Regions from separate parts of the Micromonospora arida genome, predicted to be linked through region 1. Evidence: riboswitches for the same ligand, from Rfam matches in the RefSeq annotation. Region 1 holds a riboswitch; each other region holds the start of a gene.
The links. Region 1 has a riboswitch for cobalamin ahead of ACFYP0_RS15970 (CbtB domain-containing protein). Riboswitches for the same ligand answer to the same signal wherever they lie in the genome.
Positions count from the first base shown of each region.

Region 1 (10,524 bases):
TGTCGGCCCTGTCGATCCTTGGCATCGTCAACATCCGCCAGGGCGACGGCACCTACGTCACCAACCTCGACGCGCCACAACTGCTGGCCCCGATGGGTTTCGTGGTGGACTTCCAGGGCCAGGGCGATCCCCGGCACATCCACACCGTTCGCCGTCTGCTGGAGTGCGAGGCCGCCTGCCTGGCGGCGACCAGGATCACCGACGAGGCCCTGTCCCAGGCGGGTGACCTGCTCGACGAGGCGGCCCGGTTGATCGGCCAGTCACCGCCGGACCACGAGCGGATCATGGAGATCGACATCGCCTTCCACCGGATCATCGCGGTGCACGCCGAGAATCCGGTGCTCGTCGGCCTGATCGAAGCCTTCGCCGGGCGCACCATCCGTGGCCGGCTCTGGCGGAGTCTGCACGAGGAGGGTGCGGACCTGCGCACCCATGACGAACACGTGGCGATCCTGAAGGCCCTCGTGGCACGCGACCCGGAGCGGGCGCGCACCCGGATGGCCAACCACCTGATCGGCGTGGAGGAGTCGTTGCAGGGGTTACCCGACGACGCCGACACCGGCATCGAGTCGGCCCGGTCGTGACGGCCGATGTGCGGGTCTCACGGTCGGCTCCACATGCTGCCACCGGCGAACTGCTCGTCCGAGATCGCCCGGTAGAGATTGCCGCCCTGGGGGGGCGCCGAAGCCCTGGGGGCTCACCCGCAGCGGCGGACCGACGCCGCTGCGGGTCGCCGGACGGGCGGGATCACGGGCGCCCCGCTGGACGACAGCCGTCACCGCTCGTCCCGATCCACGTTGGTGCTGCCGGTCATCGCCGCGACCAGATCGTCGGTGGTGACCTCGTCGGCGCGGAGTTGGGCAGCGCGCCGACCGAGGCGCAAGACCTCGACCCGGTCGGCGATCTCGAGCACCTGAGGCATGTTGTGGCTCACCAGCACCACCGACATGCCCGCGTCACGGGCACGCCGAACGACGTCGAGCACCCGCCCGGTCTGGACCACGCCCAGGGCCGCGGTGGGCTCGTCGAGGATGACCACGTTGGTCGCCCAGATGATGGCCCGGGCCACCGCCACGCACTGCCGCTGCCCACCGGAGAGCATCGCGATCGGGGTGGTGACCCGAGGGATCCGTACGCCGAGTTCGTCCAGGGCGGCGGCGGCGCCCTGGCGCATGGCGCGCTTGTCCAACAGCCCGAGCCGGCCGAGCGGTCCGGAGCGGAGGATCTCCCGGCCGAGGTACAGGTTGGCGGCCACGCTGAGGTCGTCGGCGACGGCGAGGTCCTGGTAGACCGTCTCCACCCCCGCCCGTCGGGCATCGACCGGAGTGGAGAACTGGACCGGACGGCCGCCCACCCGGATCTCGCCCTCGTCCGGCGGGTGCACGCCGGACAGGGTCTTGATCAGGGTGCTCTTGCCGGCGCCGTTGTCACCGATCAGCGCGACGACCTCACCTCGGCGGACCATGAAGTCGGCGCCACGCAACGCCTCGACGTGCCCGAACCGCTTGACGATGCCGCGGGCTTCGAGGACCGGCGGTTCCGCGTCGGTGGGTTGCTGATCGCTGTCCGCGATGGCAGTGGGGATCGTGCCCATCACTGCACCGGCGGGTTGGCGCAGCTGGGCTCGAGCACCGCCTTGATCTCCGCCGAGTCGATGTTCTCCTTGGTGACGAACGTGACGCCGGTGTCTGCCGACGCCAGCGGCGCCTTGTCCCGAAGGTGCTTGACCATCTTGTCGACGCCGAAGTAGCCCATCTTGAACGGGTTCTGCACGACCAGCGCCGAGATCTGGCCGCTGCGCACCCCGGCGATCTCGTCCGGGGCCGCGTCCCAGCCGATGATGACCACCTTGCCGGACTTGCCGGCCGCCTGGATGGCCTGCGCGGCACCGAGCACGCTCGGCTCGTTGGCCGCGAAGACGCCGGCGAGCTTGGGGTTGGCGGTGAGGATGTTCTCGGTGACCCGTCGGGCCTCGTTGACGTCACTGCGGCTCGGCTGCTGGCCGACCAGCTTCAGGTTGGGGTACTGGGCGAGGCCGGCCTTGAAGCCGTCGACCCGCTCGGTGTTGGTCTGCGATCCTGGTTGGAACTCGACGAGCGCCACCTCGTGGTTGCCGGGGCCGAGCTCGGTGGCGAGCAGCTTCGCCGCCTCGGTCGCCGACGCGCGGTTGTCGGTGGCGAAGAGGGGCACGTTCGACGGCTGCGGGCTGGTGCCAGAGTCGATCATGGCGACCGGGATGTCGGCGCTGAGCGCCTTGTCGGTCGCCGGTGCCAGCGCGCTGGAGTCGGTCGCCGCGTAGACGATGCCGTCGACCTTCTTGGTGACGAAGTTCTGGATCAGGTTGACCTGGCCCTCGACGTCGGTCTCGGTGGTCACCCCGTCCCACTGGACGGTGACGTCCCCGGCGCGCTGCGCGGCGCACTCGGCGCCCGCCTTGACCGTGTTCCAGTAGTCGGCCCCGACCGCCTTGGGTACCACGGCGAGCTTCAACGGGCCGCTCGCGTCCTTGGTCGCGCCGTCGCCGCCGTCACGGACCTCGACCCCGCCGCAGGCACTGAGCAGGGCGGTCGCCGCGGCCGCGGCCAGGATGGCCTGCGCGCGCAGGAGTCGTCCTCGCGTCCGCCGGCTGGTGGTGGTGTGTGCCATGGTGTGTGTCCTTCCTCGTTCGGACTCTCGGAATGGCATGTCAACCCCGTGATTCCAGCCGCCGGCGGCGGTACTGGTCGAAGTAGACGGCGGCCCAGATGATCACGCCGACGATCACCTGCTGGTAGTGGATGCTGATGTCGAGCAGGACGGCGCCGTTGCGGACCAGGGCGATGAGGAACGCGCCGATGATGGTCCCGACGATCCGGCCCTGCCCGCCGAACAGGCTGGCTCCGCCGATGACGGCGGCGGCGATGACGTCGAGTTCCAGCGAGATCCCGTAGTTGGGCTGGCCGGAGTTGACCCGGGACGCGGCGATCATGCCGCCCAGCCCGACCAGCACGCCGGCCAGGACGTACACCCCGGTCAGGTGCCGCCCGACCCGGATGCCGGAGCGGCGGGCCGCCTCCAGATTGGAGCCCATCGCGTAGGTGTACTGACCGAAGCGGGTCTGGGAGAGCAGGAAGGCGACCCCGACGGCGACCAGGACGGTGATCACCACGGCGAACGGGATGCCGAGGATCTGCCCGTTGCCGAGCAGTTGGAAGGACCGCGGCAGGCCGTACACGCCGACTGCTCCGGTGATGATGAAGACCAGGCCGCGACCCACGGACATCGTCCCCAGTGTCGCGATGAACGGCGGAATCCGGGCCACCGTCACCAGCAGGCCGTTCAACAGCCCGGCCAGCGCGCCGACGCCGATCGCGACCGCCGTCGCCGCCCAGAGCGAGAAGCCGAGGTCGCGCACGACCATCGCGCCCAACACGCCGGCGAGCGCCGCGACCGACCCCACGGACAGGTCGATGCCCTTCGTGATGATGACCATCGTCTGGGCTGTGGCGATGATGGCGATCACCGCCGTCTGGGCCCCGATGTTGAAGAGGTTGTCCGCTGTCAGGAAGTAGGGACTCGCGAAGGTCAAGGCGATGAACAGAACGACCAGCGCGGTCGCGGCGGTGAACTCGGAGACGGCGTGGGAGATCCGTTCCCGGAACCAGTCGCTGAGTTCGCCGCGCTGTGTGCCGGCGGTTGCCTCGGCGCTACTCATCGTCGGACCTGACCTCCCCAAGCGCGGCGCCGGCGTCCGACGGGGACCCGCCGACGAGCCGAACGCCTGTGAGCGACCGACCCCGCTTTAACGGTGGTGCGGCTAGGTAGCCACACATCCCTTGGAGATAGGTCTGATGTTTCCCACGATCAGGCGTTACCTTGCCACGCATTCACGCATGTTGCCAAGGTCTTGCGCGCATGTTTTGCCATCGTTACCTGCACAGTCGAAGGCATACGTCCGATCAAATCGACATCGCTGCCGCCGTCAGCATGTTATCGATAACATGCTATGTCCCCAGTTGGGAAGGCGCTGCCGCCTCAGGACGGGGCCAACCGGTAGACCCGGCTGACGGTCTGGCGCCAGATCGCGGCCCGCTCGTCGTCGGTCAGCGGGTCCAGCAGGTCATCGAGGACGGTGACCCAGCGGGTGTACGAGGTGGCGAGCAGGCACACCGGCCAGTCCGAGCCGAACATCAGCCGATCCGGCCCGAACACGTCCAGGGCGTGCTCGACTGCGGGCCGCAGGTCGGCCGTCGTCCAGGACCCACCGTCCACCTCGGTCACCAGGCCGGAGAGCTTCGCCGTCGTGTTGGGCTCAGCCGCGAGCGCCCGCAGGTCGCGCTGCCAGTCATCGAGATCGGCGCGCCCGAGCGGGGGCTTGCCGAGGTGGTCCAGGACAAACCGCACCTGGGGCAGGTCGCGGACGAGCCGGGCGGCCGCCGGCAGCTGACGATGGTGCACCAGGAGGTCGAAGGCGAGGCCGGCGGCACCGACCGCGGCGATGCCGTGCCGCACGTCGGGGCGGTCGAGATAGGTCGGGTCCGGTTCGGACTGGACCGGGTGGCGGATCCCGACCAGCCGTTGGCCGCCGCGCGCCCTGCGTAGTCGGGCGAGGCGACGGTCGACATCGGCGGCGGTGAGGTCGACCCAGCCGACGACCCCGGCGATGAGGGGATCGTCGGCCGCGATGCCGAGCAGCTCGGGCGTCTCCGACCGAACGGCGACGGACTGGACGACCACGGTCTGGGTGACCCCGGCGGCCCGGGTCGCCGGGGCGAGCTCGACCGGCGTGAAGTCGTCGTCGATCGCGGCCATGGTGTGCGGGTCGATCCAGGGCTGTGGGTGCCGCGCCCGGACCCAGAGGTGATGATGCGCGTCGACGATGCCCGGCCGTCGCGCGACCTCGCCGGTCGTCACCGGACCCGTCCCGGCGCCTTCTCGTTCACTCCACACCCCGCCCAGCCGCTGATCGAGCCCTCCGGGTCAACCCGGAGCCACAGAGTCGATCTGGCAGGTTGACCATGTTAGCGGTAACAGACTGTTGTTGAATCCCGGAACGCGCGCCACGACCAGCTCCCCGCAGTGTCGCCTTTTGGTCTGACGAATCCACCGGCGCCTGCGGCTGGGGCGCCTCGCTGACGTGCCGGCATCCGGACGCGGTCGGGGCGCGGGGTCCGGGTTGACCGTCTGAGGCGGCACCGCTACCGTCGACCCACTATCTGCGGCGACGCGAGGGAAGCCGGTGTGAATCCGGCGCGGTCGCGCCACTGTGAGCGGTTCCCCAACCACAACTGGGGGCCGCGAGCCAGGACGCTCGGTCGTCCGCAGCCTTGCGATGGGGACGCGTCATCCCTGGGGAGGTTCGTGTATTCATGTCCAGCTCCGCTTCCAGCCAGCCGGTGGTGCACCCCGCTGGCAGTGTCCGTCTACTGTGGCCGGTCCTGGCGACCGTTGCCGTGCTCACCCTGCTGGCGTACCTCGTCGCCTTCGACCAGGGGGCGGTGTCCCGCAGCGGGATGTACCTGCACGAGCTGATGCACGACGGCAGGCACCTGCTGGGTGTCCCGTGCCACTGAACACCACCACCACTCCCCCGTTCGTCGCCGTCCTCGTTCGCGGGCTGCTGGCCGGCCTGATCGCCGGCCTGATCGCCGGGACGTTCGCGTACGTCGCTGGCGAACCGCACGTCGAGGCAGCCATCGCCATCGAGGAGGCGGCGACGCACGCCGCGCCCGCCGCAGGCGCGCACGATCACGAGGACGCCCTGGTCGGCCGGACGGGTCAGCGCGGCGGTCTGTTCCTCGCCACCGGCCTGTTCGGGGCCGCGATGGGTGGCCTGCTGGCCACGGCGTACGTCCTGCTGTCCCGGCGGCGGCGCGGCGACGACGACGGGCGGTCCGGTCTGCTGCTGGCCGGCGCGGCGCTGCTCGGCGCGGTGATCGTGCCGTTCCTCAAGTACCCGGCGAACCCGCCGGCGGTCGGCGACCCGGCCACCATCAACCAACGGACCGTCACCTACCTGTTGATGGTGGTGCTCGGGCTGGTGGCCGTGTGGGCCGGCTCGCTGGGCTACCGGTCGGTCGGCGCCCAGGCGCCTACGTGGCTGCGCGCCACCGCGGCCGTGGGCGGGTTCCTGCTGGTCACGGCAGTGTCGTACGTGGTGATGCCGTCCTTCCAGGAGGTTCCGGCGGACTTCCCGGCGACCCTGCTGTGGAGTTTCCGACTTGCCTCGCTCGGCACCCAGGTCGTGCTCTGGACCGGCATCGGCCTGCTGTTCGCGGCCCTGATGCACCACGAGCGGCGTCGTCGGGCCGGCACCGCACTGCCGAGCACATGACCGGCACCAGCCTCCGGCTGGTCGCCCACGGTCACACCGCCGCTCTGCGCCGGACCCGCTTCGGCGGCGCCGACGACGGCCTGGACGAGGGTGGCCTGCGTGCCGCACTCGCCCAGGCCCAGGCGGGTGCGGACCGGCGCGGGCCCCTCGGCGTGAACGCCACCTGCCTGTCCAGCCCCGCGGTGGCCGCCCGACAGACCGCCGACGCCTTCGGCCTGCTGCCGACGATCGAGACCGCGTTGGCCGACTGTGACTACGGGGACTGGTCCGGCCGGTCGCTTGAGGAGATCGCTGAATCGCAGCCGCAGGCGCTGCACGACTGGCTGTCCGCACCGGAGTCCGCGCCGCACGGCGGTGAGTCCGTCACGGCCGTGCGGGATCGGGTCGGCGGCTGGCTGGACGAGCAGCAGAAAGCCGGTGGACGCGTCATCGCGGTCACCCACCCACTGGTGATCCGGGTCGCGGTGGTGCACGCCCTCGGCCTTCCGATGGCGACGTACCGGCAGGTGGACGTGGAGCCGTTGGCGGTCGTCCGGCTCACCAGCCGGGGCGCAAGCTGGCAACTCCGACTGGGCGCGCCGCTAGCGGCTTGAGTTCGCACCGAACGGCGTCGCGGTGCTGCGGTCGTCGATCCGGCTGGAACCGCTGGGTTCCGCCACCGAACAGGACCTGGTCGGGCCGCTGCGTGCCCTGATCGACGCGCTGCTGCCACCGCGTTGAGCCCGACTGGGCGCTCGGCTCTGCCTCAGCCCACGCGGGTGTGGACCAGTGCGGCGGCGCGACCCAGGGCGGACTTCTCGACGGCGGACAGCGCGGGGTCGACCCGGCGCAGACCCACCGCACGTCGTAGTTGGCTGGCCCGGGGCGGCTCGGCGCGTCGCTGAAAGACATCGAGGCCGTCCCGAGCAAGATCGGCGAGCTGCGAGTCGTGACTGACCGCCACCTCGGCGAGGATGAGAGCGGTCATGGCCACGTCCAGGTCGGCCGGCCCCTCGGTCGCGTTGCGCCAATCGATGACCACCGGCCCGCGCGAGGTCACCATGACGTTCTGTGGGTGCAGGTCGAGGTGCAGGACGCGGTCCGCCGGGTCGGCGCTGACCCGGGCCGGCAGGGTGTGGAGGCGGTCGTGCAGGCCCACGAGCAGGTCGGCGGCCGCGCCGATGCCGGTGCGCCCGGTGAGCATCGACGCCAGGAGAGTCTCGCCGTGGAGTCGTTCGAGCACCAGGTCGGGCCCTTGTGCGTCGTACACCACGGGCACCGGGTAGCCGGCGGCCGCGACGTAGGCCATCAACGCCGCCTCGGGCGCGCTGTCCCCGCCCTGGCGGTAGCGGCGCAGCACCCGCGACTCGTCGAGGGCGTAGACGTCGGCGTCGCGCCCCGAGGCGAGCAGCGCGTGATCGTCCATGGCAGACGACGCTAACAGTGGGTTGCGCGACAAACGCGTGGGGCGGGCCTTGAACACGGCCCGCCCCACGCGGCTGTACTGTCCCCGGCTCGGTGCTAGCCGGTGACGGTGAACGGTCGGGACACCTTCGTCGCCGACGTGGCGCCGTTCAGCGTGACGCTGGTCGCGCCCGCCTTCGCCGCACCCGGAACGCTGACCGTCGCGCCGGAGATGACGCCGTCACCGTTCGCGCGCACGGTGCTGACCGCCAGTCCGGTCCCGAAGGCGATCGTGACCACCTCGTTCGGCGCGAACCCGGAACCGTCGACCATGATCGACGTGCCGCGCGGGCCCGAGGTGGTCAGCAGGGCCACCCGCGGCTGGTAGGTCCGCGCCTCCGGCTCCCCGGTGACCTGGACGGTGGCAGTGGCCGGCGTACGCGAGGACGCGCCCGTCGCGGTGACGGCGTACCGGCCGGGTTGCGCGTCACCGGAGGTCGGCACCGAGGCGCGGACCGTTCCCGTCGCGGAGGCCGCGACCTTCGTGGTCCGGCCCGGGTCGGTGCCGACGCTGACGGTCACCTGCTCGCCGGCGGCGAAGCCGCTGCCGTTGACGGTGATCGCGCCACCGGTGGCGATGGTGCCGGACGCGGACAGCGCGATCGCCGGCTGCGATCCGCCCCGAGCCACGGTCACGGTGAAGGACTCGGTGCTGCTCGACAGCGTGTCCCACGGCGTGACGCGCACCGTGTAGGTGCCCTCCCGTGCGTAGGTGTGCTGGCCGCTCATCGCGCCGGACGCGCCGATCGTCACGTCGTCCGGAACCGTGCCGTCACCCCACTGGACGCGGGCGCGGTAGCCCGTCGTACCGGGAACGCCGCCGGTCACCGCACCGAGGTTCGCCGCGAGGGCCTGCCCGGCGGTGGCCGTCTGGTTCTTCGGGGCGGCGGTCGTCAGCGCCGGGGCGGGCGTGCCGTCGTTGGCCACGGCGAACACGTGGATCCGACCCGCCGAGCGGGGGTCACCGGTCTGCGTCGGCAGGGTCACCGACACCAGCGTCTTGCCCGCCGGAATCTGGTACGGCGCGGTGGCGAAGAGGAACGGCTGGGCGCCGTCACGGCTCGTGCCCTGCAACCGGTACGCCGTCCGGGCGACGATGACGTTGCCGTAGGACGGGGTGCCGTTGGCGTTGCCGCCCAGCGTCCAGTCGCTCAACTGGATCGGAATGCTGGCCGTGCTGCCGTCGCTGAACGTCGCCGTGCCGGTGGTGCTCTGGTTGCCCTGCGTTCCGGCGCCGATGAACGAGATGCTCTTCGCGTCCTGCGGAAGGTCGAGGACGACGGTCGCCCCGTTGCCGGTGGCGTTGTCCGGCTGCCCGGCCGGGATCACCGGCAGGGTGAACCGCAGCGCCGTTGCGGGAACCTGCTGCGGCTGGCCCTGGGTCACACCACCGGCCGCCAGGGCGGCCCGCGAGTACGCCCACGACTTGGCGTCACAGTCCGCCGCCAGGACCCCTTCGTCGCCGACGCAGACGCTGTCGAACGCGGCGGTGAGGCCGGAGGCCGGGGCGTACGCCACCTCGACGCCGACCGTCGCGGAGCTCTGGCTTTCGCCGTCGGTCACCGTGACGTTCGCCTGGTGGTAGCCGGGTGTGGTGTAGGTGTGCGACCCGGCGATGCGGTAGACGGCCCGCGAGCTCAACGTCACGGTGCCCGCGGTGACCGGCGTGCCGTCACGCCAGTCGATGGTGGCCTGGTAGCCGTTGGCGTCGCCGCCGGTGACGGTGGCCAGAGGCACCGAGACGGGTACGCCGGTGCTCGCGTGCACGCCGTCCGCCGCGGTGACCGTGATGTCGCCGCCGCCGAGGTCGAGGTCACCCCCGGCGAGCAGCTCGACCTCGGCGAGGTTGGTCTGCGCGGCGCCGACGGTCTTCGTGACGGCGAGGCGGAACTGCGCGAACCGTCCCGGCTTGTCGATCGAGTACGGGCGGGTCTGGTTACGCCACGGGAACACCTGACCGGTGCGGGAGTCCACTGTGGTCCAGGTGAGGCCGTCGTTGGAACCCTGCAGACGCCAGTCCGCCGGATCGCCGGCACCGGCCCCGGACGTGACCGTGTAGTACTTCGGCTTCTGCCTGCCACCACGGAAGGCCCAGGTGATCTGCGGGGTCGCCGAGGTGAAGGTCAGCTGCGTGGTCGACGAGTCGTCGAACAGCTTCGACGCGTCCTGACCGCCGGTTGCGGTCGCGGTGCCGAGACCGGGGCCGGTGACGTCCTGCAACGGCTTCGGCGCCTCGTCACCCTTGGTCAGCGACGGCGGGGCGTCGTTCTTGCCGCTGCCCCAGGACGACGGCTTGGATCCCATCTGGAAGTCGATGGTGCCGCCCTTGGCGAGCGTCGCGACATCCAGGGACAGGCCGCGCTGCTTCTTGCCGTTGACCGACACGCCCTGCACGTAGATGTTCGCCGCGCTGTTGTTCGGCGCGTTGACGACGATGTCGCCGCTGCTGCGGTGCACGGTCATGCGGGTGAACTGCGGCGAGCCGATCGCCCACTCGGACGACCCGGCCTGCAACGGGTAGATGCCCAGCGAGCTGAGGATGTACCACGACGACATCTCGCCGTTGTCCTCGTCGCCCAGGTAGCCCTGGCCGATCTCGCTGCCGACGTAGAGACGGCGCAGGATCTCTCGTACCGTCTCCTGCGTCCTGGCCGGCGCGCCCGCGACGTTGTACATGTACGGGATGTGGTGCGACGGCTGGTTGCTCATGCCGAGCTGTCCCATCCGCACCGCGCGTGCTTCGAGCATCTCGTGGATGACGCCGCCGT
Region 1 covers NZ_JBIALC010000004.1:397,199-407,722, reverse strand. Annotated here, with positions in the region: gene ACFYP0_RS15995 (FadR/GntR family transcriptional regulator) at 1-584, shown strand, start outside; gene ACFYP0_RS15990 (ATP-binding cassette domain-containing protein) at 776-1,594, opposite strand; gene ACFYP0_RS15985 (ABC transporter substrate-binding protein) at 1,594-2,646, opposite strand; gene ACFYP0_RS15980 (ABC transporter permease) at 2,687-3,694, opposite strand; gene ACFYP0_RS15975 (amidohydrolase family protein) at 4,015-4,893, opposite strand; cobalamin riboswitch at 5,168-5,313, shown strand; gene ACFYP0_RS15970 (CbtB domain-containing protein) at 5,349-5,552, shown strand; gene ACFYP0_RS15965 (CbtA family protein) at 5,543-6,313, shown strand; gene ACFYP0_RS15960 (histidine phosphatase family protein) at 6,310-6,906, shown strand; gene ACFYP0_RS15955 (phosphotransferase) at 7,059-7,718, opposite strand; gene ACFYP0_RS15950 (GH92 family glycosyl hydrolase) at 7,814-10,524, opposite strand, start outside.

Region 2 (10,524 bases), on a different contig from region 1:
TCCCAGGCACCGTGGTTCGTGCTGTTCGTCCGGGACGCGGTAGCGGAGAGCATGCGCGACGACCACGTGCTCGCGGCGCGGGCCCGCGGGTTGCCCGGGCGGACGGTCCTGTTCGGGCACGCGTTACGGACCGCGCTGCTGCCGTTCCTCACCCTGGTCGGCACCCACCTGCCCGAGCTGGTCGGCGGGGCGGTGCTTGTCGAGACGGTCTTCTCGCTGCCGGGCCTCGGTGCCGTCACGGTGGCCGCCGCGCTGGGCAGCGACTTCCCGCTGTTGGCGGCGATCACGCTGGTCACCACCGCCGTGGTGCTGGCCGCGAACCTCACGACCGACCTCGCCTACGCCGCCGCCGACCCAAGGGTGCGACTCGATGGCTGACCTTGCAACCCGACCGCCGCTGCTCCACCTGGCCCGGTCCCGGCTGCGGCTGCGACCCGGCCAGACCGGCGTCGTCATCGCCGGCCTGGTCCTGCTGGTGGCCGTCGTCGGTTCGCTGCTCGCTCCGCTCGTCTGGCCGCTCGACCAGAGCGCGGTCGCGCTGGACCAGACCCGGTTGGCACCGTCCTGGACCCACCTCGCTGGCACCGACGACCTGGGCCGCGACGTGGCACACCGGGCCGTCTACGGACTGCGGGTCTCGTTGCTCGTCGGCGCGGTCGCCGCCCTCGTGGCCACGGTTCTCGGGGGCGTGGTCGGCGGGATCGCCGGCATGCTCGGCGGCCGGGTGGACCGGCTCCTGATGCGGATGGTGGACACCATCGCCGCGATGCCCCACCTGCTGCTGGGCATCTTCATCGTCGCCATGCTGCGTCCCAGCCTCGGCGCGGTGATCGCCTCCGTCGGGCTCACCCACTGGCTCTCCACCGCCCGCATCGTCCGATCCGAGTTGTTGAGCCTGCGGACCCGACCGTTCGTCGACGCCGCGATCAGCGGTGGGGCCGGCCGATTCCGGGTCCTCACCCGACACCTGCTGCCGCACGTCCTGCCCCGGCTGGCGTTGGCCACCACCCTGATGATCCCGCACGCGGTATGGCACGAGACCGCCCTGTCGTTCCTCGGCCTGGGCCTACCGCCGCACCTCGCCTCACTCGGCAACATGATCAATGACGGTCAGGGGTCGCTGCTGACAGGTGCCTGGTGGGCCAGCCTGGCGCCGGGCGCGGTCATCGTCGTCGTCACCCTGGCCATCGCGGTCCTCGCCGCCCGCTGGCGCGACCGCCTCGATCCCCGGGTCCGAGCGGAGCTGCACCTGTGACCACCACCGAATCCGGTCCCGCCATCGCGTCGCCCCGCGCCGGCACGAGTGAGCCGCTGCTCACCGTTGATGGCCTCGGCGTCGAGTTCCGACTCCGCGACGCGACGGTGCGTGCCGTCAGCGACCTCAACCTCACCGTACGGGCCGGCGAGTTGCTCGCCATCGTCGGCGAGTCCGGCTGCGGCAAGTCCGTCCTGGCCCACGCCCTGCTCGGCCTGCTGCCCGGCAACGCCACGACCACCGGCCACGCCGTCCTGCACGAGCCGGACAGCGAACCGGTCGACCTGATCACCTGCGGTCAGCGCCACCTGGCGCGCAGAGTGCGTGGGCGCCGGGTCGGGCTGGTGCCGCAGAGCCCGGCCACCGCCCTGAACCCGGTGCGCACCGGACGCCGACTGCTCGCCGAGACGCTGCGGGCGCACGGCCACGACCGCGCCGACGCCGACCAACTGGCTGTCGACGTCGGGCTCGACCCAGCGGACCTCGACCGCTACCCCCACGAACTCTCCGGTGGCATGGCACAGCGTCTGGTCACCGCGCTCGCGCTGGCACCCGACCCGTCGCTGCTCATCGCCGACGAGCCCACCACCGGGTTGGACCGACCCCTGGTCGACCACACCCTCGACCTGCTGAGACGCCGCTGCGACAACGGCTCGGCCGTCGTGCTCATCACGCACGACCTGGCAGCCGCGCAACGGGTCGCCGACACCGTCGCCGTCATGTACGCCAGCCGCATCGTGGAACACCGCGACACCGACCGACTCTTCACCGCACCGGCCCACCCGTACGCCTCGGCGCTGCTCGACGCCCTGCCGGACCGTGCCTTCCGGCCGGTGCCGGGCGACCCGCCGATGCTCACCGCGCTGCCTCCGGGCTGCGCGTTCGCGCCCCGCTGCCCGCACCGCACCGACACCTGCGCGAGCCAGCCGCCGCCGACGCCGATCGCCGACGACGGCACCGTCGCCTGCCACCACCCGATCCGCACCGGAGCCGTCACGTGACCAGTCCAGAACACCTGCTCGCCGACGAGGTGACCGTCGGGTACGGCCGTCAGGTCGTGCTCGACGGTGTCACGGTGCGGGTCGGCCGGGACGAGACGGTCGGACTCCGCGGCCCGTCCGGATGTGGCAAGTCGACACTGGTCCGGGTCCTGGCCCTCCTGCACCGCCCGGACCACGGCCAGGTCAGCATCGACGGCACGCCGGTCCACGGAGTGCGGTACGCCGTGCCGGTCGACCTGCGGACCCGCGTCGCCGTCCTGTTCCAGAGCCCGCGCGCCGCCGCCGATCCCCGGCTGAGCCTGGACGACCTGATCGCCGAACCGCTACGTGCCGTCCGAACCCCCGAGGCGACGGTTCGGGAGCGGGTGGCCGAACTCGCCGACCTCGTCGGCCTCACCGCCGACCTGCGCGGCCGACGGCCACACGCGGTGTCCGACGGGCAACTGCAACGCGCCTGCCTCGCCCGGGCCCTCGTACACCGGCCGGACTACCTGCTCTGCGACGAGGCCACGGCGATGCTGGACGCCTCGACCCAGGCGCACGTCGCCGCCGTCATCCGCGACTACCAGCGGACCCAGCGGGCTGGCGTCCTGGTCATCACCCACGACCAGACCCTGCTGGACCACTGGAGTGACCGGATCGTCGACCTCGCCGGTGCAGCGAGGGCGCGCACCTGACCCGCACTCCGGGCCGTCGCGAATGCCAGGGGCAACGGGCGATCGGCATCGGAGGTCCGCCTCCGCCACTCGGGCGCGACAGCGTCAGCCGACGTCGAGCTGCACCCGCCGGGCGCGGGAGTCGGGGCGGCCCGCCGAGGATGCCGGCGAGGATCTCCGCGCCGTCGACGACCCTCGGGCCGGGGCGGTTGAAGTAGGCAGGCCCGTCGACCACCCACACCTGCCCCTGACGAACCGCGGGCAGGTCCGCCCAGCCGGGTTGCGCGGTCGCCACGGACAGCTCATCGATGGTTCGCTCCGGCGTGAACCCGCACGGCCCGAACACCACCACGTCGGGGGCCAGGTCCGCGACCACCGACCACGGGTGCGGGGTGCTGTGCGCACCCGGCCCGAGCAGCAGCGACCGCCCACCCGCGTAGGTGATCTGCTCCGGAACCCAGTGCCCGCCCGGCATCAACGGGTCGAGCCACTCGACGAACAGCACCGTCGGCGCGCCGGGCACCGGCCCTGGCAACGCGGCGAGGCGACGCTCGGCGTCGGCTCGGATCTCCGCCGCCCTGCCTTCGGTGCCGGTCAGCGCGGCCACGGCATCGACAGTGTCCAGGATCCCGTCGATGGTCCGCGCCTCCAGGGACATTACCCTGGTGTCGAGATCGATCAGACCAACCGCGTCGTTGACCCGCTCGTAGGAGACCGCACACACGTCGCACAGATCCTGGGTCAGGATCAGATCCGGCTTCAACCGCTCCAGCATGGCGACGTGGAGCTGGTACAACGACGAGCCTCGGTGCGCGTCACCGGCGATCGCCGCCGAGATCTCCCGGCTCGTCAAGGTCTCCGGCAGGGACGTCGCGGTCACCGCCGGGACGTCGGCCAGGGCCCCCGGCGGCCAGTCACACTCGTGGGTACGGCCGACCAGGTGCCCGGTCAGGCCGAGCATGGCCACGATGTCCGTGGCCGCCGGCAGCAGGGAAACGATGCGCACAACCGCCTGCCTACCAGGCGCGACCGCGCCACGTCCACTTGTGCGAGCCGTCGCTGTAGGGGAACTTCTCGTCACCGGGCCGCAGGATGCTCACCGAAGCCAGCTGAGGAAGCGTGCCGACTCGCAAACGTGTCGACGGCCAGTGGAAGGACCTTGGTCAGCCCTTGACGGAGGGCCGAGGCGCTAACGGATGGTGAAGGTCAGCGGGTTCGAGATGCCGATACCGCCGTGGGAATCATGGACCCGCACGGTGAAGGTGGACGACGTGCCGGCCGACAGGGCCGTCTGGAACTGGTAGCGCTGTCCGCTGTTGGTCGGCGTCACGGCCAGCCGGGTCGCCCCGAGGTACAACTCCACGCGGCTGACGAGGTCCCCGGGGTCGGTGTCGGCGACGTCGGCGACCAGCGTGACGGTCGTCGGCTCGAGGAAGTAGGTCTGCCCGCCGGGGGTGCTCAACGCCACTGCCGGCGGGTGGTTGGTGCCGGTGGACGCCGGCGTCACCACCGTGACCAGCAACGGCGGCGCAGCGCCAGACAGCGACTGGTCGGTGCCGGCCGAGACGTACAGCACGAAGGTGGTGCTGGTGCCGGGCTCCCCGATCGGTGGTGTCCACAGCGCCTCGAACCGGTCACCGGTCGTCCTCACCCCCCGGGCCACCGTGACGCCGTCCACCCGGAACGACACCGAGGTGATGCTGTGTCCGCCTCCCACGGTCGCGGTCGCAGCCAGCGGGACGGTTCCCGGCGTGGTGTACACCGCGCCGGCGGTCGGGCTGAGCCAGGTGACGATCGCCGGCCAGTCAGCGACCGGCGGTGTGGTCGTCCGGGTCGGCGTCACGCTGGGCAGGACGCCGCCGGTGCACGTGACGCCGTTGAGCGTGAACGACGCTGGTATGGGGTTGCTGCCCGACCAGGCGCCAACGAAACCGATGTTCGCGGAGCCATTGGTGCCAAGGGTCGCGTTCCAGCCCAGATTGGTCGCGCTGACCTGCTGGCCCGCCTGGGCCCAGGTGGCGCTCCAGGTTTGCGTGAGCCGCTGGTCGACTGCTGGGAACGCGAACCGCAGCGTCCACCCGTTGACTGGGTCACCCAAGTTGGTGACCGCGATGTCGGCGTGGAAGCCACCGGTCCACTGGCTGGTGACGACGTAGTTCACCCGACACCCGGCCGCCGCGTTCGCCGCACTGGCGTGTGAGATCGCGGCCATCATCGCGACCATGGCAACAGCGATGGCGGCCACAGCAGTCAGCGACTTCCGCATGGCACACCTCGCCGTAAATAGTTGGACGTCTATGAATATCTCGACTGTCCTGCTGCTCCACCTTCCTGTCAAGGCACGCACGGCAGTCCTGCCGCCGGCAGGACAACGGACAGCCCGCCATGGCTGATCGGTAGCGGCCACAGCGCCGAACAGGCAGAAGAGTGGACAGCGCAGCTTCCCGCCTGGACCGCGACTGACCGCCAGGTCCTGGACGACTTCGCGTCAAAGAACGCAACGAAGTGGGCGGCCAAGTCCCGGCAGAAAACCGAGCGCCGGGTACGCGAGCCTGCAATGTGGACCGGCGAGTGAGCAGATCACCAGACTGACGGCCATCAGTCAGCCTGCGAGTCACAGCGCGGGTGCACCCTCTCGTGATGTGGGCGCCGGTAGCGGTAGTACCAGCCGGGTCAGTCGTCTTCGGCACCGTCGAGCAGCGCGCGCCGCAGCGCCAGCCGGTGCTTCCGGCGGATCTCCGCCTCCCGGTACCGCCGCCGGTCACCGTCGGTCTCCGGTAGCAGCGGCGGCACCGTACGAGGCTGGCCGTCGTCGTCGATGGCGACCATGACCAGGTGGGCGGTGGCCACGTCGGTGGGTGGCACCGCCCGGTCCCACCGGTCGGCGGTCACCTTGACCGCGACCTCCATCGAGCTGCGACCGGCCCAGGTGATCCGCGCGTCGACATGCACGACGTCGCCGACCCGCACCGCCCGCAGGAACGCGGTCTCGTCGATGGCGGCGGTGACCGCCGGCCCGTCGGAATGGCGGGCGGCGACCACACCAGCGACGGAGTCGATGAGGTTGAGGATCCGGCCGCCGTGGACCGTACCCATCAGGTTGGTGTGGTGCTGATCCATGATCTGCGACAGGGTCAGGTGCGACGCCGACGGCGCTCGGCCGGCGATCGTGGTGGTGTCGTGCACAGCGGTAGTCCGTCCCTCGGGAAACCACACCGCCGGAACACGGGCACACGCTGACGAGGACACACCGGCGCACACCGCCCGGCACGTCACCCGCTCAGCCCACCCGCGAGGCCGACGGCAGCGCACACGGTTGTGTACGCGGCGCGGGCAGGTCTTCGGACTCGCGGGCCCGACCGGCTCCACGCCGGTCCCCTACTGGCCGTCGCTTCCCAGGCCACTGGCCCAGTGCTGATGACGGCGGTCGTTCCCACTCACCGCTGCGGGGCAGCCCCGGATTCCCACCGGGTTCCCTCTTACGACGCCCGGCCAGCTCATGACCGGGCGAACCAGCGCCACCGGGAGCATAGCTGGCCAGGGGCGACGGCCTCTCAGGCCGGCCTACCACCCGGAAGGTGTTCGACTTTAGCCATGTGAGGAAAAAGTTCGTCACCTCTTGTAAAAAGTCTCAGCGCAGTGAGGATATTCAGATGCGTCGTCACCCTCAGATTCCTGGGCGGGTGGTCTCGGGCCTCCTCGCGCTCCTCCTCGCCTCGGCGGTCGCTCTCCTCGCGTCCGCTCAGCCCGCCGCAGCTCACGGGACCCTCGCGATGTCCACGCCGGCGGGTGGCGCCACGGTGCGCGAGCCGTTGACGTCGGTGCAGCTGTTCTTCACCGAGAAGGCCGCCGTCAACGCGTTCTTCACGATCACCGCGCCGGGTGGCATCCGGGTCGACAATGGCTGGTCGTACGGGGAGCCGAAGCCGCTGGACAAGCCGGTGCGCGAGTACTTCATGGTCAACGGGCAGTTCGAGCCACGCGAGTACACGACCGGGTTCCCCGCGACGGTGGCGGTCGCGCACCTGCCGGCCAAGGGGCAGTACTCGGTGAGCTACCTGTCGGTCGCCTCGGACGGCGACCCCGTACGCGGCACTTTGACCTTCCGCTACGACGGGCCGGTGACGGCGGCGCCCAAGGGGTGGAGCCCACCGTCGACCCAGCCAGATCCGGCGCTGTTGGCCACCGCCGAGCAACACGGGTCGTCCGGGCAGGCGTCGGCAGTGCCGACAGTCGCGGCCGAGACGGCGGTTCCACCGTCCGCGGCAGCGGCTGCGCCGACCGGATCGACTGACGAGAGCGGCCCCGGAGCGGTCGCGTGGGTCGGCCTGGCGGTGGTCGCGGTGGCGGCCGCGGCGGCCGGATTCGTCGTCTGGCGTCGGCGGACGACCCCCACTGGCAGACCCGCCGGCCGGGGCCGTACCGCGTCGGCGACATCCGCTCGACGCGGCGCCGGCACCCGTCCCGGGACCAGGACCGCCGGCACCAGGACTGCCAGCGCCAAGGCCACCGGTAGCAAGCCCGCCGTTGCCAGGACTGGCGGCGGCAGAGCGGTCAGTGACAGGACCGGAGCAGACAGGACCGTCGCGGCGACCGGCAGCGGTACGCAGACCTCGGACGGTAAGCGGCGACCCAGCGCCGTGCCGGCCGCCCGTAAGGACGCCGCCGTCGTCGTGGCTCGGACGGGCGTGGCTGTCGATCCGACTCCGACCGACGAGAACGCGAAAGCCCCCGCCACGACGGACAGTCGACCGCCCGTCGACTCCGGGGCATCGCCTGACCCGGATCTGGCCACGGCGACGCCCGGGTCCCGGCTGAGCAACACCAGCCTGGCACTGTTCGTCGGTACCCTGGTGCTGGCCCTGCTCGGCGGGTTCGGATTGGCGCGCATCAGCGGCAACGAGGGCCCGGCCGCCAACAACGCCCGGCAGCCGGCGGGCGGTCCGCCCGCCTCCGGCCCGGCAGGGTCCGCGAACGACGGACACCAACACCCGGAGGGCACCGGACCGCACACGCACCGGGGTGACGGCGCAACGGGCGAGACGCTTGCCACCGGGACGACCGTCAGCGCCGGCGGGTACACGCTGCAACCGCTGGAACGAACCCAACCCGCCGGGGTACGCGCCGACTACCGCTTCCGCATCGTCGGCACCGACCGGCAGCCGGCGACACGCTTCGCGGTCGTCCACGACAAGCCGTTGCACATGATCGTCGTGGGCCGTGACCTGACCGGCTACCAGCACCTGCACCCGACGATGGCACCCGACGGCACCTGGAGCGTCCCGATGACGCTGGCCCGACCCGGCGGGTACCGCGTCTACGCCGACTTCTCCGTCACCGCTGCCAACGGCACGCCGCTGCCGCTCGTGCTGGGCGTCGACCACACAGTGCCCGGCGCGCACACCCCGACCGCGCTGCCGCCGCCACAGGCCCAGGCGACGGCTGGTCCGTACGCGGTGTCGATGACCGGCACCCCGACGGTGGGGGTGACGGCGCCGATCCACTTCCAGGTCGCCAGCGCCGACACCACCACCCCCGTGCAGTTGGAGCGATACCTTGCCGCGTACGGGCACCTGGTAGTGGTTCGTGAGGGTGACCTCGGCTACGTGCACGTCCACCCCGAGCAGGAGCTGGTCGACGGGACGGTCAAGTTCTGGCTGACCGCACCGAGTTCAGGCCGGTACCGGGCCTTCTTCGACTTCCAGGTCGCCGGCAAGGTGCACACCGGGGAGTTCACGATCAACCTTCCCTGAGTCCGGAACTTTCTCCCAGCTGCGGCCGACCAACCTCCCAGCAGCAACCATCGGAGGAAGAACACATGCGCACCACCAGCCCAAACGCTTCACGCCGTCGCTCGGCCGCCATCCTCGCCGCCGCGATCCTGACGGTGGGCGCCGCCGGGTGCGGGTCGTCCGACTCTCCGTCGACCGCGCAGGCGGGCCCGTCCGCGTCGGCCCCGGCCAACCCGGACGCTGGTGTGCTCGGCATTCGTGACCCGTGGGTGAAGGCGGCCGACAAGGGCATGACGGCGGCCTTCGGGACCCTGGTCAACGACGGCGACACCGATGTCACGGTGACTGGGGCCACGACCTCCCTGTCGCCGATGGAGCTGCACGAGATGGCCATGAAGGACGGGAAGATGGTCATGCGGCAGAAGCAGGGCGGCATCGTGATCAAGGCCAAGAGCGCGCATGCGCTGGAGCCCGGCGGCGACCACCTCATGCTGATGAACCTCACCAAGCCCGTTCAGGCCGGCGACGAGTTGACCTTCACGCTGACCTTCGCCGACGGCAAGACCCAACAGTTCAGCGCCGTGGCCAAGCCGTTCACCGGCGCGCAGGAGAGCTACGCCCCCGGGCACGGTCAGCCCATGCCCGGCGTGAGTGCCACGCCGGAGATGAGCATGAGCCCGTCATCGTGACGCAGACGCCACCCGTCCGGCCGGTGAGCAGGCGTGGCCTGCTCACCGGCGGAGCCCTGGCTGCCGGAGGAGCCCTGGCCGGCGGTGCCGCCATCGCCACGACTCGTACCGGCAGCGGGCCACCACCGGCCTCCGCCGACACCACGCCGGTGGCGAGCGTCGGCGGCCTGGTCGAGCCGTTCCACGGCACCCGGCAGGCGGGGGTGTCCACCGAACCGCAGGCGCACGCGTCGTTCGTGGCGCTCACCCTGCGGCGCGGCACCGACCGGGCCGCGCTGGGCCGGATGTTGCGGTTGCTCACCGACGACGCCGCCCGGCTCACCCAGGGCCGACCCGCGTTGGCCGACACCGAGGCCGAACTCGGGCTGCTGCCGGCACGGTTGACAGTGACCTTCGGCTTCGGGCCGGGCCTCTACCGGGCGGCCGGCGTCGACGACCGCCGGCCGGCATCGGTCACCGAACTGCCGTCGTTCCGCATCGACCGACTCCAGCCGGCCTGGTCCGGCGGTGACCTGCTGCTACAGATCTGCGCGGACGACGCGATCTCCGTCGCCCACGCCCAGCGGGTCCTGATCAAGGACAGCCGACCGTTCGCGACAGTGCGGTGGGTCCAGCAGGGCTTCCGGCGCAGCCCCGGTGTCGAGCCGGGCGGCCACACCCAACGCAACCTGTTCGGTCAGCTCGACGGCACCGCCAACCCCCGACCCGGCGCGCCCATGGACACCGCGCTCTGGGTCCCGGAAGGCCCGGCGTGGCTGCGCGACAGCACCACAGTGGTGCTCCGGCGGATCAGCATGAACATGGAGACCTGGGACCTGCTCGGCCGGACCGACCGCGAACTCGCCGTCGGGCGACGGCTCGACACCGGCGCCCCGCTCACCGGGACCGCCGAACACGACGAACCCGACTTCGCCGCCACCGACGCCGACGGCCTGACCGTCATCCCCGACTTCTCGCACATGACCCGCGCCCACGTCACCGACGACCGGTTGAAGATCCTGCGCCGGCCCTACAACTACGACGGGGTGCCGACGGCGGAGGGCCACGCGGACAGCGGCTTGATCTTCGCCTCGTACCAGGCCGACATCGCAAGACAGTTCCTGCCCATCCAGCGCCGGCTGGCCGACCGGGACCTGCTCAACGAGTGGACCACGCCGATCGGGTCCGCTGTCTTCGCCATCCCGCCCGGAT
Region 2 covers NZ_JBIALC010000001.1:1,176,018-1,186,541, forward strand. Annotated here, with positions in the region: gene ACFYP0_RS05450 (ABC transporter permease) at 1-378, shown strand, start outside; gene ACFYP0_RS05455 (ABC transporter permease) at 371-1,255, shown strand; gene ACFYP0_RS05460 (ABC transporter ATP-binding protein) at 1,252-2,256, shown strand; gene ACFYP0_RS05465 (ABC transporter ATP-binding protein) at 2,253-2,933, shown strand; gene ACFYP0_RS05470 (ABC transporter substrate-binding protein) at 2,854-3,918, opposite strand; gene ACFYP0_RS05475 (cellulose-binding domain-containing protein) at 4,102-5,178, opposite strand; gene ACFYP0_RS05480 (acyl-CoA thioesterase) at 5,586-6,032, opposite strand; cobalamin riboswitch at 6,228-6,444, opposite strand; gene ACFYP0_RS05485 (copper resistance protein CopC) at 6,566-8,665, shown strand; gene ACFYP0_RS05490 (copper chaperone PCu(A)C) at 8,731-9,333, shown strand; gene ACFYP0_RS05495 (Dyp-type peroxidase) at 9,357-10,524, shown strand, end outside.
Region 2: another riboswitch for cobalamin. It lies ahead of ACFYP0_RS05480 (acyl-CoA thioesterase); the one in region 1 lies ahead of ACFYP0_RS15970 (CbtB domain-containing protein).

Region 3 (10,524 bases), on a different contig from region 1:
CACGGCGTCGAGGTCCACTGTGGCCTCGACCAGCTCGGCGAGCGCGGTGACGATCGCGACGGATTCGGGTGCCCGCTCGGCGACCGGCACCAGTCCGAGGTGCCGGGCCGGCGCGGCCACTTCGGCGGCGCGGGTCACCGCCCCGAGCACCGGTACGCCTACCTCGGCGAGGGCGTCGCGCAGCAGCGTCTCATGTCGGGGTGAGCCGACCCGGTTGAGGATCACCCCGCCGATCCGTACCGCCGGATCGAACGCGGCCATGCCGAGGGTGAGCGCGGCGGCCGACCGGCCCTGCGCGGTGGTGTCCAGCACCAGCAGCACGGGTGCCTCGATCAGCCGGGCGACGTGCGCGGTGGAGGCGTAGTCGCGGCGTCCCACCGCGCCGTCGTGCAGGCCCATGACGCCCTCGACCACGGCGATGTCGGCGGGCGTGGGGACGCTCGCGCCGTGTCGGAGCAGGGGGGCGATCCGGTCGGCCCCGACCAGGAACGGGTCGAGGTTGCGCCCGGGCCGCCCGGCGGCGAGGGCGTGGTAGCCGGGGTCGATGTAGTCGGGGCCGACCTTGTGCGGGCTGACCGTCAGGCCCCGTCGGCGCAGCGCGGCGAGCAGCCCGGTGGCCACCGTCGTCTTGCCGTGGCCGCTGGCGGGGGCGGCGACCACCACCCGGGGCAACGACCTGTTCGCGCTCACCACTCGATGCCCTTCTGGCCCTTCTGGCCGGCGTCCATCGGGTGCTTGACCTTGGTCAGCTCGGCGACCAGGTCGGCAGCGGCGACCAGGCGCGGGTCGGCGTCCCGACCGGTGATCACGACGTGTTGGAAGCCGGGGCGGTCGGCCAGGGTGGCGACCACCTCGTCGACGTCCACCCAACCCCATTTCATCGGGTAGGTGAACTCGTCCAGCACGTACAGTCCGTAGCGCTCGGCGGCCAGGTCACGCTGGATCTGCCGCCAGCCCTCCAGGGCGTCGGCGGCGTGGTCGGCGTCGCCGCCGCGCTGGATCCAGGACCAGCCCTCGCCCATCTTGTGCCAGGCCACCGGCGCGCCCTGGCCGGTGCGCTCGTGCACCTCGCCGAGCGCCCGGAAGGCGTTCTCCTCCCCGACCCGCCACTTGGCGCTCTTGACGAACTGGAACACCCCGACCGGCAGACCAGCCGTCCAGGCCCGCAACGCCAGCCCGAAGGCCGCCGTCGACTTCCCCTTCATCTGTCCGGTGTGGACGATCAGCAGTGGCCGGTGCCGCCGCTGCCGGGTCGTCAACCCGTCAGCGGGCACCGAACTCGGCTGTCCCTGCGGCATCAGCCCGTCCCCCGTCCCGCGGGCACTCCCGCGATCTTGCAGTTCCTGTTGGTCATATGCGTACTTCGCCCCCTATGCCGCGACAGGAAGTGCAAGATCGCGGGGGTGGGTGAGGGCTTCGAGGGGGGTTCGGGGAGCCTTCAGCTGGGTGGCCAGGCGGGCGGCCAGGTGCAGGCGGACCGGGCCCGTCTCGCAGTCGACGACCACGCACGGGGCGCCGGTGGCGGCCAGGACCGCCCCCGCCGCTGCCGCCCGGTCCAGCGGGCGGGTGCCCGCCGTGGCCCTCCCGTCGGTGACGATGAGGACCAGCGGACGGCGCTTCGGGTCGCGCAGGCGCTCCACCCGTAACAGATCCGCGGCGGCGAGCAGCCCCTCGGCCAGCGGCGTACGCCCGCCCGTGGGCAGCTCGACCAGCCGGGTCGAGGCGGCCAGCACCGACGAGGTCGCCGGCAGCAGGATCCGGGCACCGGCGCCCCGGAACGCGATCACCGCGACCTTGTCCCGCCGCTGGTACGCGTCGGTGAGCAGGGCGAGCACCGCGTCCTTCACTGTGGTCATCCGCTGCCGGGCACCCATCGAGCCGCTCGCGTCCACCACGAACAGCACGAGGTTGCCCTCGCGCCCCTCACGAACCGCCTCGCGCAGGTCGTCCCGGCGCAGTCGCAGCGGACCGGTGACCCGGCCCCGGGCCGCCTGGTGCGGCGCGGCGGCGCGGATCGTGGCCGGCAGGTGCAGCGCGCTCACCCGACCCGCCGGCACCCGGGCGCCGGTGGTGCGGCCCCGCCCGGTGCGCGCCCGCGACCGTCGGCCCGGCACCCCGTCACCCAGCCCGGGCGCGGTGAGCACCCGCGCCTTCAGCCCACCCCGGGGTACGGCCACCGGCTGGGACTCCCCGCCGCCGGTCGGGTCGTCGGAACCGGTCGCCGGTTGCCGGCCACCGCGCGGGCGCGAGTTCTGGCCGTCGTCACCCCGGTCGCCCGGCTGGCGCTGCGGCCAGCCGTCGGTGCCGTCCGGGCCATCGGTGCGCCCGTCGGGGCCAGCGCCGTCACGCGCCGTCGAGCGCCCCGGCCCGGTTTCACCCTGGTCGATGCCGTCGCCGCTGCGGTCGCCGCCCTGCGGGCCGCCGCCACTTGGTCCGCCCCCGTTCGGGCCGCCGCCACCGGCCGGGCCACCGCCACCGGCCGGGCCACCGTCGCCGTCCGGGTCACTGTCGTCCGGGCCGCGGTCGTCGGGGCCGCGGTCGTCGGGGCCGGCGTCGTCCGGGTCGTCGGGGTGGGCGTCCTGGGCGCGCTGCAACGCCTCGTCGAGGCGCTTCTCGTCCAGCCCGGGGGTGTCGAACGGGTCACGGCGGCGGCGGTGCGGCAGGGCCAGCCGGGCGGCCACCCGGACGTCGTCGATGGTGACCCGGTCCCGGCCCTGCCAGGCGGCGTGGGCGAGGGCGGTACGGGCGGTGACGATGTCGGCCCGCATCCCGTCCACGTCGAACGCCGCACACACCTCGGCGATCTGCCGCAACGCGGCGTCCGGCAGTCGTACCCCGGGAAGGCGGCGGCGGGCGGCGGCCACCTGGCCGGCGATCTCCGCGTCGGCGTCGGCCCAGCGGGCGGCGAAGCCGACCGGGTCCGCGTCGGCGGCCAGCCGACGGCGGACCACCTCGACCCGGATCTCCGGGTCCCGGCTGGCGCCCACCTCCACGGTGAGCCCGAACCGGTCGAGCAGCTGCGGGCGCAGCTCCCCCTCCTCCGGGTTCATCGTGCCGACCAGCAGGAACCGGGCGGCGTGGCTGACCGACACGCCCTCCCGCTCGACGTGGCTGCGGCCCATCGCCGCCGCGTCGAGCAGCAGGTCGACGAGGTGGTCGTGCAGCAGGTTGACCTCGTCGACGTAGAGCACGCCCCGGTGCGCGGCGGCGAGCAGGCCCGGCTCGAAGGCGCGTACCCCCTCGCCGATCGCCTTCTCCAGGTCCAGCGCGCCGACCACCCGGTCCTCGGCGGCGCCCACCGGCAGCTCGACGAGGCGGGCCGGACGGGTCTCGGCGGCGGCGTCGGCCGGGTGCGGGCCGTCCGGGCAGGCCGGGTCGGGCTCGACCGGGTCACAGCCGAACCGGCAGCCGGCCACCCGCCGCACCGGGGGCAGCAGCACGGCGAGAGCCCGCACGGCGGTGGACTTGGCGGTCCCCTTCTCACCCCGGACCAGCACCCCGCCGATCGCCGGGGAGACCGCGTTGAGCAGCAACGCCAGCCGCATGTCGGCCATGCCGAGCACCGCGCTGAACGGGTAAATGACGCTCACTGGGCCTTCTTTCGTTCGCGACTGCGGGGCTCGCAAAACCGGCTCACTCCTCGTGCTCACTGCGCTTCCTCCGCTCGCGACTGCGGGGCTCGCAAAACCGGCTCACTCCTCGCGCTCACTGCGCTTCCTCCGCTCGCGACTGCGGGGCTCGCAAAACCGGCTCACTCCTCGCGCTCACACCCGGTCCTCCAGGTCGCCCTCGCTGGCCAGATAGGTGTCGCGCAGCCGGTCGAGGGTGGCCGGCTCCGGCTTGGCCCACAGCCCCCGGTCGGCGGCCTCCAACAGCCGCTCGGTGATGCCGCGCAACGCCCACGGGTTGGACTGCTCCAGGAACTCCCGGGTGGTGTCGTCGAAGAGGTACGCGGCGGCCAGGTGCTCGTACATCCAGTCGTCGACCACACCGGCGGTGGCGTCGTAGCCGAACAGGTAGTCCACTGTGGCCGCCAGCTCGAACGCGCCCTTGTAGCCGTGCCGGCGCATCGCGGCAATCCACTTCGGGTTGACCACCCGGGCCCGGAACACCCGCCGGGTCTCCTCGCCCAGCGTTCGGGTACGCACGTCGTGCGGCATCGCCGAGTCACCCACGTACGCCTGCGGTGACGTGCCGGTGAGGTGGCGGACCATCGCCACCATCCCGCCGTGGTACTGGAAGTAGTCGTCGGAGTCGACGATGTCGTGCTCACGGGTGTCCTGGTTCTTCACCGCCACCGCGATCCGGGCGAACGAGCGCTCCATGTCGGCGCGCGCCTCCCGCCCGTCCAGGCCCCGGCCGTACGCGTAGCCGCCCCACACCGCGTACACCTCGGCCAGGTCGGCGTCGCTGCGCCAGGTCCGGGCGTCGATCAGGGGCAGCAGCCCAGCGCCGTACGCGCCGGGCTTGGAGCCGAAGATCCGGGCGGTGGCCCGCCGCTCGTCGCCGTGCTCGGCGAGGTCGGCGGCGACGTGCGCCCGCAGGTAGTTCTCCTCGTCCGGCTCGTCCAGGGCGGCGACCCGCCGGACGGCGTCGTCGAGCAGCGCCACCACGTGCGGAAACGCGTCGCGGAAGAACCCGGAGATGCGCACTGTGACGTCGACGCGCGGGCGGCCCAGCTCGGCGGTCGGCACCACCTCGATGCCGGTCACCCGTCGGGACCTGTCGTCCCAGGCCGGGCGGCAGCCCAGCAGCGCGAGCACCTCGGCGATGTCGTCGCCCTGGGTCCGCATCGCGCTGGTGCCCCACACGGTCAACCCCACCGAGCGGGGGTACGCCCCGGTGTCGGCGAGGTGCCGGGCCAGCAGCGAGTCGGCGAGGGCCACCCCGACGTCCCAGGCGTTGCGGCTGGGGATGGCCTTCGGGTCGACGGAGTAGAAGTTGCGGCCGGTGGGCAGCACGTTGACCAGGCCGCGGGTGGGTGAGCCGGACGGGCCGGGCGGCACGAACCTGCCGTCCAACGCCCCGAGGGTGTTGGTCAGTTCGTCGGTGGTCCGGTCCAGTCGGGGCACCAGCTCGGTGGCGGCGAAGTGCAGCACCGCGGCGACGTCCGGGATCGACCGACCGGTCACCTCCGTCACCACGGCGTCGACCGTGTCCACGGCCCATTCCAGGGTTTCCATGCCGACGACCAGCCGCCGCGCGAGGGCCTCGATGAGGTCGATCGCGTCGGCGGCGGTGCCGGCCGGCCCGTCCACCACGTCGGTCAGCGCCGCGGGCAGTGCCAGTCGCTGTCCCGGCGACGCGAGCAGCTCCTGCTCGTCGAGGGAGTACGCGGCAGCGAGCGCCTGCCGTAGGCCGGGCAGGGCCCGGGCGCCGCCCCAGATCTGCGGGGCGCGCAGCACCGCGAGGACCAGGTTGACCCGGGGCTCGCCGGTGGGCGCGTCGGCGAGGATGTGCAGCCCGTCGCGGATCTGCACGTCCTTGACCTCGCACAGGTACCCGTCGAGGTGCAGCACGAAGTCGTCGAAGTCGTCCGCGTCGGGCATCGCCTCGGCGTGCAGGTCGTGGTGCAGCTCGGCGGCGCGCACCAGGTCCCAGATCTGGGCCCGTACGGTGGGCACCTTGGCCGGGTCGAGGGCCTGCACTGTCGCGTACTCGTCGAGCAGTTGTTCCAGTTTGGCCAGGTCGCCGTAGGTCTCGGCGCGGGCCATCGGCGGGACCAGGTGGTCGACGACCACGGCGTGTGCCCGCCGCTTGGCCTGGGTGCCCTCTCCGGGGTCGTTGACGATGAACGGGTACACCAGCGGCAGGTCGCCGAGGACCGCGTCGGGGGCGCAGTCGGCGGCCAGGCCGAGGCCCTTGCCGGGCAGCCACTCCAGGGTGCCGTGCTTACCCAGGTGCACCACGGCGTCCGCGCCGAAGCCGCCGTCCGCGGCCGGCGCGGTCAACCAGCGGTACGCGGCCAGGTAGTGGTGACTCGGCGGCAGGTCCGGGTCGTGGTAGATGGCGATCGGGTTCTCCCCGAAGCCGCGGGGTGGCTGGATCAGCAGCGCCACGTTGCCGAAGCGCAGCCCGGCGAGCACGATGTCGCCGCCGTCGGTGTACAGCTCGCCCGGCGGCTCACCCCAGTGCTCCCGCATCCGCTCGCGCAGCTCGGCCGGGACCTGGTCGAACCAGCGCCGGTACGTCGGCCCCGGTATCCGGGCCTCGGCGGCGGCCAGTTGCCCCGGGGTGAGCCACTCCACGTCGTGACCACCGGCGGCGATCAGCGCGTGGATCAGCGCGTCGCCGTCGTCGGGCGGTGGCGCGTCACCCAGGTAGTAGCCGGCCTCGGCCAGCGCGGCGAACAGCCGGACCGCCGAGGCCGGGGTGTCCAACCCGACGGCGTTGCCGACCCGGGAGTGCTTGGTGGGGTACGAGCTGAGCACCACGGCGACCCGCTTGTCGGCGTGCGGCACGTACCGCAGCCGGGCGTGGCGCACCGCGATCCCGGCGACCCGGGCGGCCCGCTCGGGATCGGCGGCGTAGACCGAGAGCCCGTCCGCGTCGATCTGCTTGAACGAGAACGGCACTGTGACGATCCGGCCGTCGAACTCGGGGATGGCCACCTGCATCGCGGCGTCCAGTGGGGACAACCCGGCGTCGCTGCCGGCCCACTGCTCCCGAGTGCTGGTCAGGCAGAGCGCCTGGATGATCGGCACGTCCAGGGCGGCCAGCACGCCCACGTCCCAGGCGTCCTCGTCGCCGCCACCGGAGGCGTCCGCGGCGACCGCACCGCCGGCCGCGAGCACCGTGACCAGCAGCGCGTCACAGCGGGCGAAGAGCCCGAGTGGGCCGGCGCCCGCGGTCAGCCCGCGCAGCGAGCCGCAGAAGATCGGCAGCGGGTTGCCGCCGGCCTGGTGGACCGCGTCCGCGAGCACGTCGACGAATCCGGTGTTGCCGGCGAGGGCGTGCGCCCGGTAGAAGACGATTCCCACTGTGGGCCGATCCGGGTCGGCGGGGTGTTCGCCGTGCACGCCGTACGCCGGGGTGGGCGCGGGTGCGGCGAACCCCTCGCCGGTGAGCAGCACCGTGTCGGAGAGGAACCGGGCCAGCTGCGCCAGGTTGTCCGGTCCGCCCTCGACCAGGTACGCCAGCGCCTGGGTGACGACCCCGGACGGCACTGTGGAGATCGCCATCAGCTCCGCGTCGGGCAGCGCCTCACCCCCGAGCACGATCGTCGGCACGCCGGTGGCGAGCACGGCGGCGAGGCCGTCCGGCCACGCCTGCCGACCGCCGAGCAGGCGTACGACGGCGAGGGCGGCCCCGTCGAGCAGGGCGGGCACCTCGTCGGCGGCAACTCGGGCGGGGTTGGCCAACCGGTAGTCGGCACCGCTGGCGCGGGCGGCCAGCAGATCGGTGTCGGCGGTGGAGAGCAGCAGGATGCGCACGGCAGGCTCCGGAGAGTGACGCCCTGGGCCCTCACGGGGGCGACCGGGACGATGCGGGTGGGTACGGCGTCAGCCGGTACGACGGCCCGAGCGAACGGCGCACCGACGCATGGGTCGGGGACGGTCAGCGCCGGGCGATCAGCTCAGCGGTGCCGGTGGCCGGTGTCCTTGGAATGCACTGCCTGGAGCGCAATACGACGATAATCGTCGATGAATGAGACGCCGTGCGTCATCGGGTCCTCCTCGGGTGTCCACGCCCTGGGGTACGTCCCGACGGCCGAAGTATCCTGGCTTCCGGATCGACGCTCTCCCCCGGCCTTCCAACCGCAGACACACGGCCGTGACTCACGAGGGGGGATCGCTCCCCGGTGACAGTGGCGGGACCGCGTCGGATTCGCACCGACTTCCTTCACTGCCGTCAGGCCGCGAATGCTGCCACACCGCCGCGCCGCCGGTCAACGCCGGTCCGGCCCCGCCAGGCGGACGGCACTCATCGAGCTTCAGCGATTGCTGCGAGCGCGACTCCGCACAGCGCAATGCCCCAGATCAATGCCGGACGTCCTTTGCTCTGCTTACCTATAGGCGCCAGTGACGCTCCGTGCCCGGTGCATATAGGTAAGCAGAGCAAAGGGGGGTAGCACCTACCCTGGCCTGCGCCGATCGTCTGAGGGGACGGTGGCATGCGACACCCTCGCCTAGGATCGGCGAACGCCACACCAGTGTCCGTGATCAATCTCGGAGGTCGATCACCTTGGTCGCCCCGCAGTTCCACCACCTGGCCGGCCGGGTCTGGCTCTGCCCGGGCGATCCCGACCCGGAGGCGGTCCAGGCCGGCGTCGCCGTCGTCGCCGACGAACGCGGCAGTGTGATGATCGACGCCGGGCAGAGCCCCGCGCACGCCCGCGAGATCCAGGCCGCGCTGGCCGCCGCCGGGCTACCGGAGCCGCGCTGGCTGGTCTACACCCACCATCACTGGGACCACGTGTGGGGCGCCTGCGCCTGGCCCGGGGTGGAGATCGTCGGGCACGAGACGGCCGTGTCGCTGCTGCGCGCCGAGGCCGCCCGGCCGTGGAGCCACCGCTACCTGCACGAGCAGGTACGCGCCGATCCCCGCCTGCGCCCGAGCTTTCAAGCCCGCGCACGCGCGATGGCGTCCTGGGAAGACTTCGCCATCCTGCCGCCGACCCGGACCTTCGCCGACGTGGACGAGCTGCCGGTCGGAGTTCGGCTACGCCACGTCGGCGGCGGGCACGCACCGGATTCGGCAGTGGTGCTGGTGCCCGACTCGGGAGTGATGCTGCTGGGCGACTGCTTCTACCCGCCGCCGGCGCACCTGCGTCGGCCGGAGGACGACCTGGACCTCGGCCTGGTCCGGCGACTGCTCGACGACACCTACCAGTGGTACGTCTCCAGCCACGCCGAGCCGATGACGGTCGAGCAGGCCCGCTCAGCCGTCGAGGGCGCCTGATCCAGGCGGCAACGCCCCCGCAACGTTCTCCACGAACCCGCGCCGGCCCAGCCGCACTGAGCTGGCCTCAGCGGGCGTGGCGTTCCGGGTGGGCCCGGCTCCAGGTCCGCATCCGTTCCGGGTAACCGGTACGCGCCGCCTCGTACAGCGGCACCGCGTGCTTGCGGGCGATGGCCCCGGCCGCACGGGGTGTTCCGGTACGGCGGCGGATCCACTCGCCGTCGTGGGCGATCGCCACCACTGTGGTGTCCGTCGCGGTGGTCTCCGGTTCCAGGTAGAACTCCACCCCGCGCCGGGTGGCCACGAACGCCTCCAGCGCCGCGAGGTCGTCGCGGGTCGCTTCCCGGTCCAGCTTCGTCGGGGTCGCCTCGGCACCCCGTGATCGGCGGTTGAACCAGCTCATGCCCGCCCCTCTCCTCGACGTCCCTCCAGTGCAGCACCGATTGCTGGCAATACGCTGCACGCCGGATGGGAGAGAGCTGACCTACGCCGGGAGATCCGGGTGGAACCCGCGGCGGGTGGGCGGTGTCATGAGTGTGATCCGAACGGAGGCTCCCCTGGACGACGAGGCGCTCGTCACCCGCGCTCGGGCAGGCGACCTGGAGGCGTACAACCTCCTGGTGGCCCGGCACACCGCGTCCGCGTACCGGACCGCGGTGCTGCTCGGCGCGGGCTCGGACTCCGAGGACGTCATCCAGGAGGCGTTTGTGAAGGCGTACCGGAAGCTGTCCCGTTACCGGGGTGACGCGTCCTTCCGGTCGTGGCTGCTCGCGATCGTCGCCAACGAGACCCGCAACCTGCACCGCTCCCGTGGCCGGCGCGACGGGCTCGTCCTGCGGGCAGCGGCAGCGGACCCGACGTCCGAGATCGCCGAGGACGACGCGGTCGGCGGGGTCCTCGCCGGGGAGCGCCGGGCGTCGTTGGTGCATGCCCTGCGACAACTGCCGGTACGGGACCGCGAGGTGATCGTCTGCCGGTTCTTCCTCGATCTCACCGAGGAAGAGACGGTGGCGGCTCTGGGCTGGCCCCGGGGCACTGTGAAGTCGCGTACGTCCCGGGCGCTGGCGAAACTTCGCGGGCTGCTCGACCGTGAGGAGGTCCGGCATGGGTGACCTCGAACGGGAACTGCGCGACCTGTCCGCCTGGCTGGACACCCCCGATCCGCCCGACGTGACAGCCCGCGTCCGCGTACGACTCGGCACGCCCGCGCCCCGGCGGCGCCGGTGGCGGTCGCTCGCCGCGGTGGCGCTCGTCGCCCTGCTGGTGGCGCTGTTGCCGCCGACGCGGGCCGCGATCGCCGACGTCGTCACGGGGCTGCTGCGCTTCGCCGGGGTCAGCATCGCCACCTCACCCGCCCCGACGCCGCCCGGCGGCACCGCGTCGCCGTTGCCCGGGCAGCGGACCGTCGCCCTGGACGAGGCCCAACGGTCGTTGCGGTTTCCGATCCGCCTGCCGGCGATGCTGGGCACGCCCGAGCAGGTGCTGGTCGCCGACCCGGACGCCACCGGCCGGTTCCGGGTGGCGACGCTGCTCTACGACGGGGGCGCGCTGCGCGTCGACGCGTTCGACGGTCACCTCGACCTGGCCTTCCACAAGGAGGTCACCCCGCCGGGCGCGAACTGG
Region 3 covers NZ_JBIALC010000001.1:563,626-574,149, forward strand. Annotated here, with positions in the region: gene ACFYP0_RS02825 (cobyrinate a,c-diamide synthase) at 1-693, opposite strand, end outside; gene cobO (cob(I)yrinic acid a,c-diamide adenosyltransferase) at 687-1,298, opposite strand; gene ACFYP0_RS02835 (magnesium chelatase subunit D family protein) at 1,371-3,650, opposite strand; gene cobN (cobaltochelatase subunit CobN) at 3,765-7,433, opposite strand; cobalamin riboswitch at 7,692-7,868, opposite strand; gene ACFYP0_RS02845 (MBL fold metallo-hydrolase) at 8,185-8,901, shown strand; gene ACFYP0_RS02850 (hypothetical protein) at 8,969-9,304, opposite strand; gene ACFYP0_RS02855 (RNA polymerase sigma factor) at 9,432-10,013, shown strand; gene ACFYP0_RS02860 (hypothetical protein) at 10,006-10,524, shown strand, end outside.
Region 3: another riboswitch for cobalamin. It lies ahead of cobN (cobaltochelatase subunit CobN); the one in region 1 lies ahead of ACFYP0_RS15970 (CbtB domain-containing protein).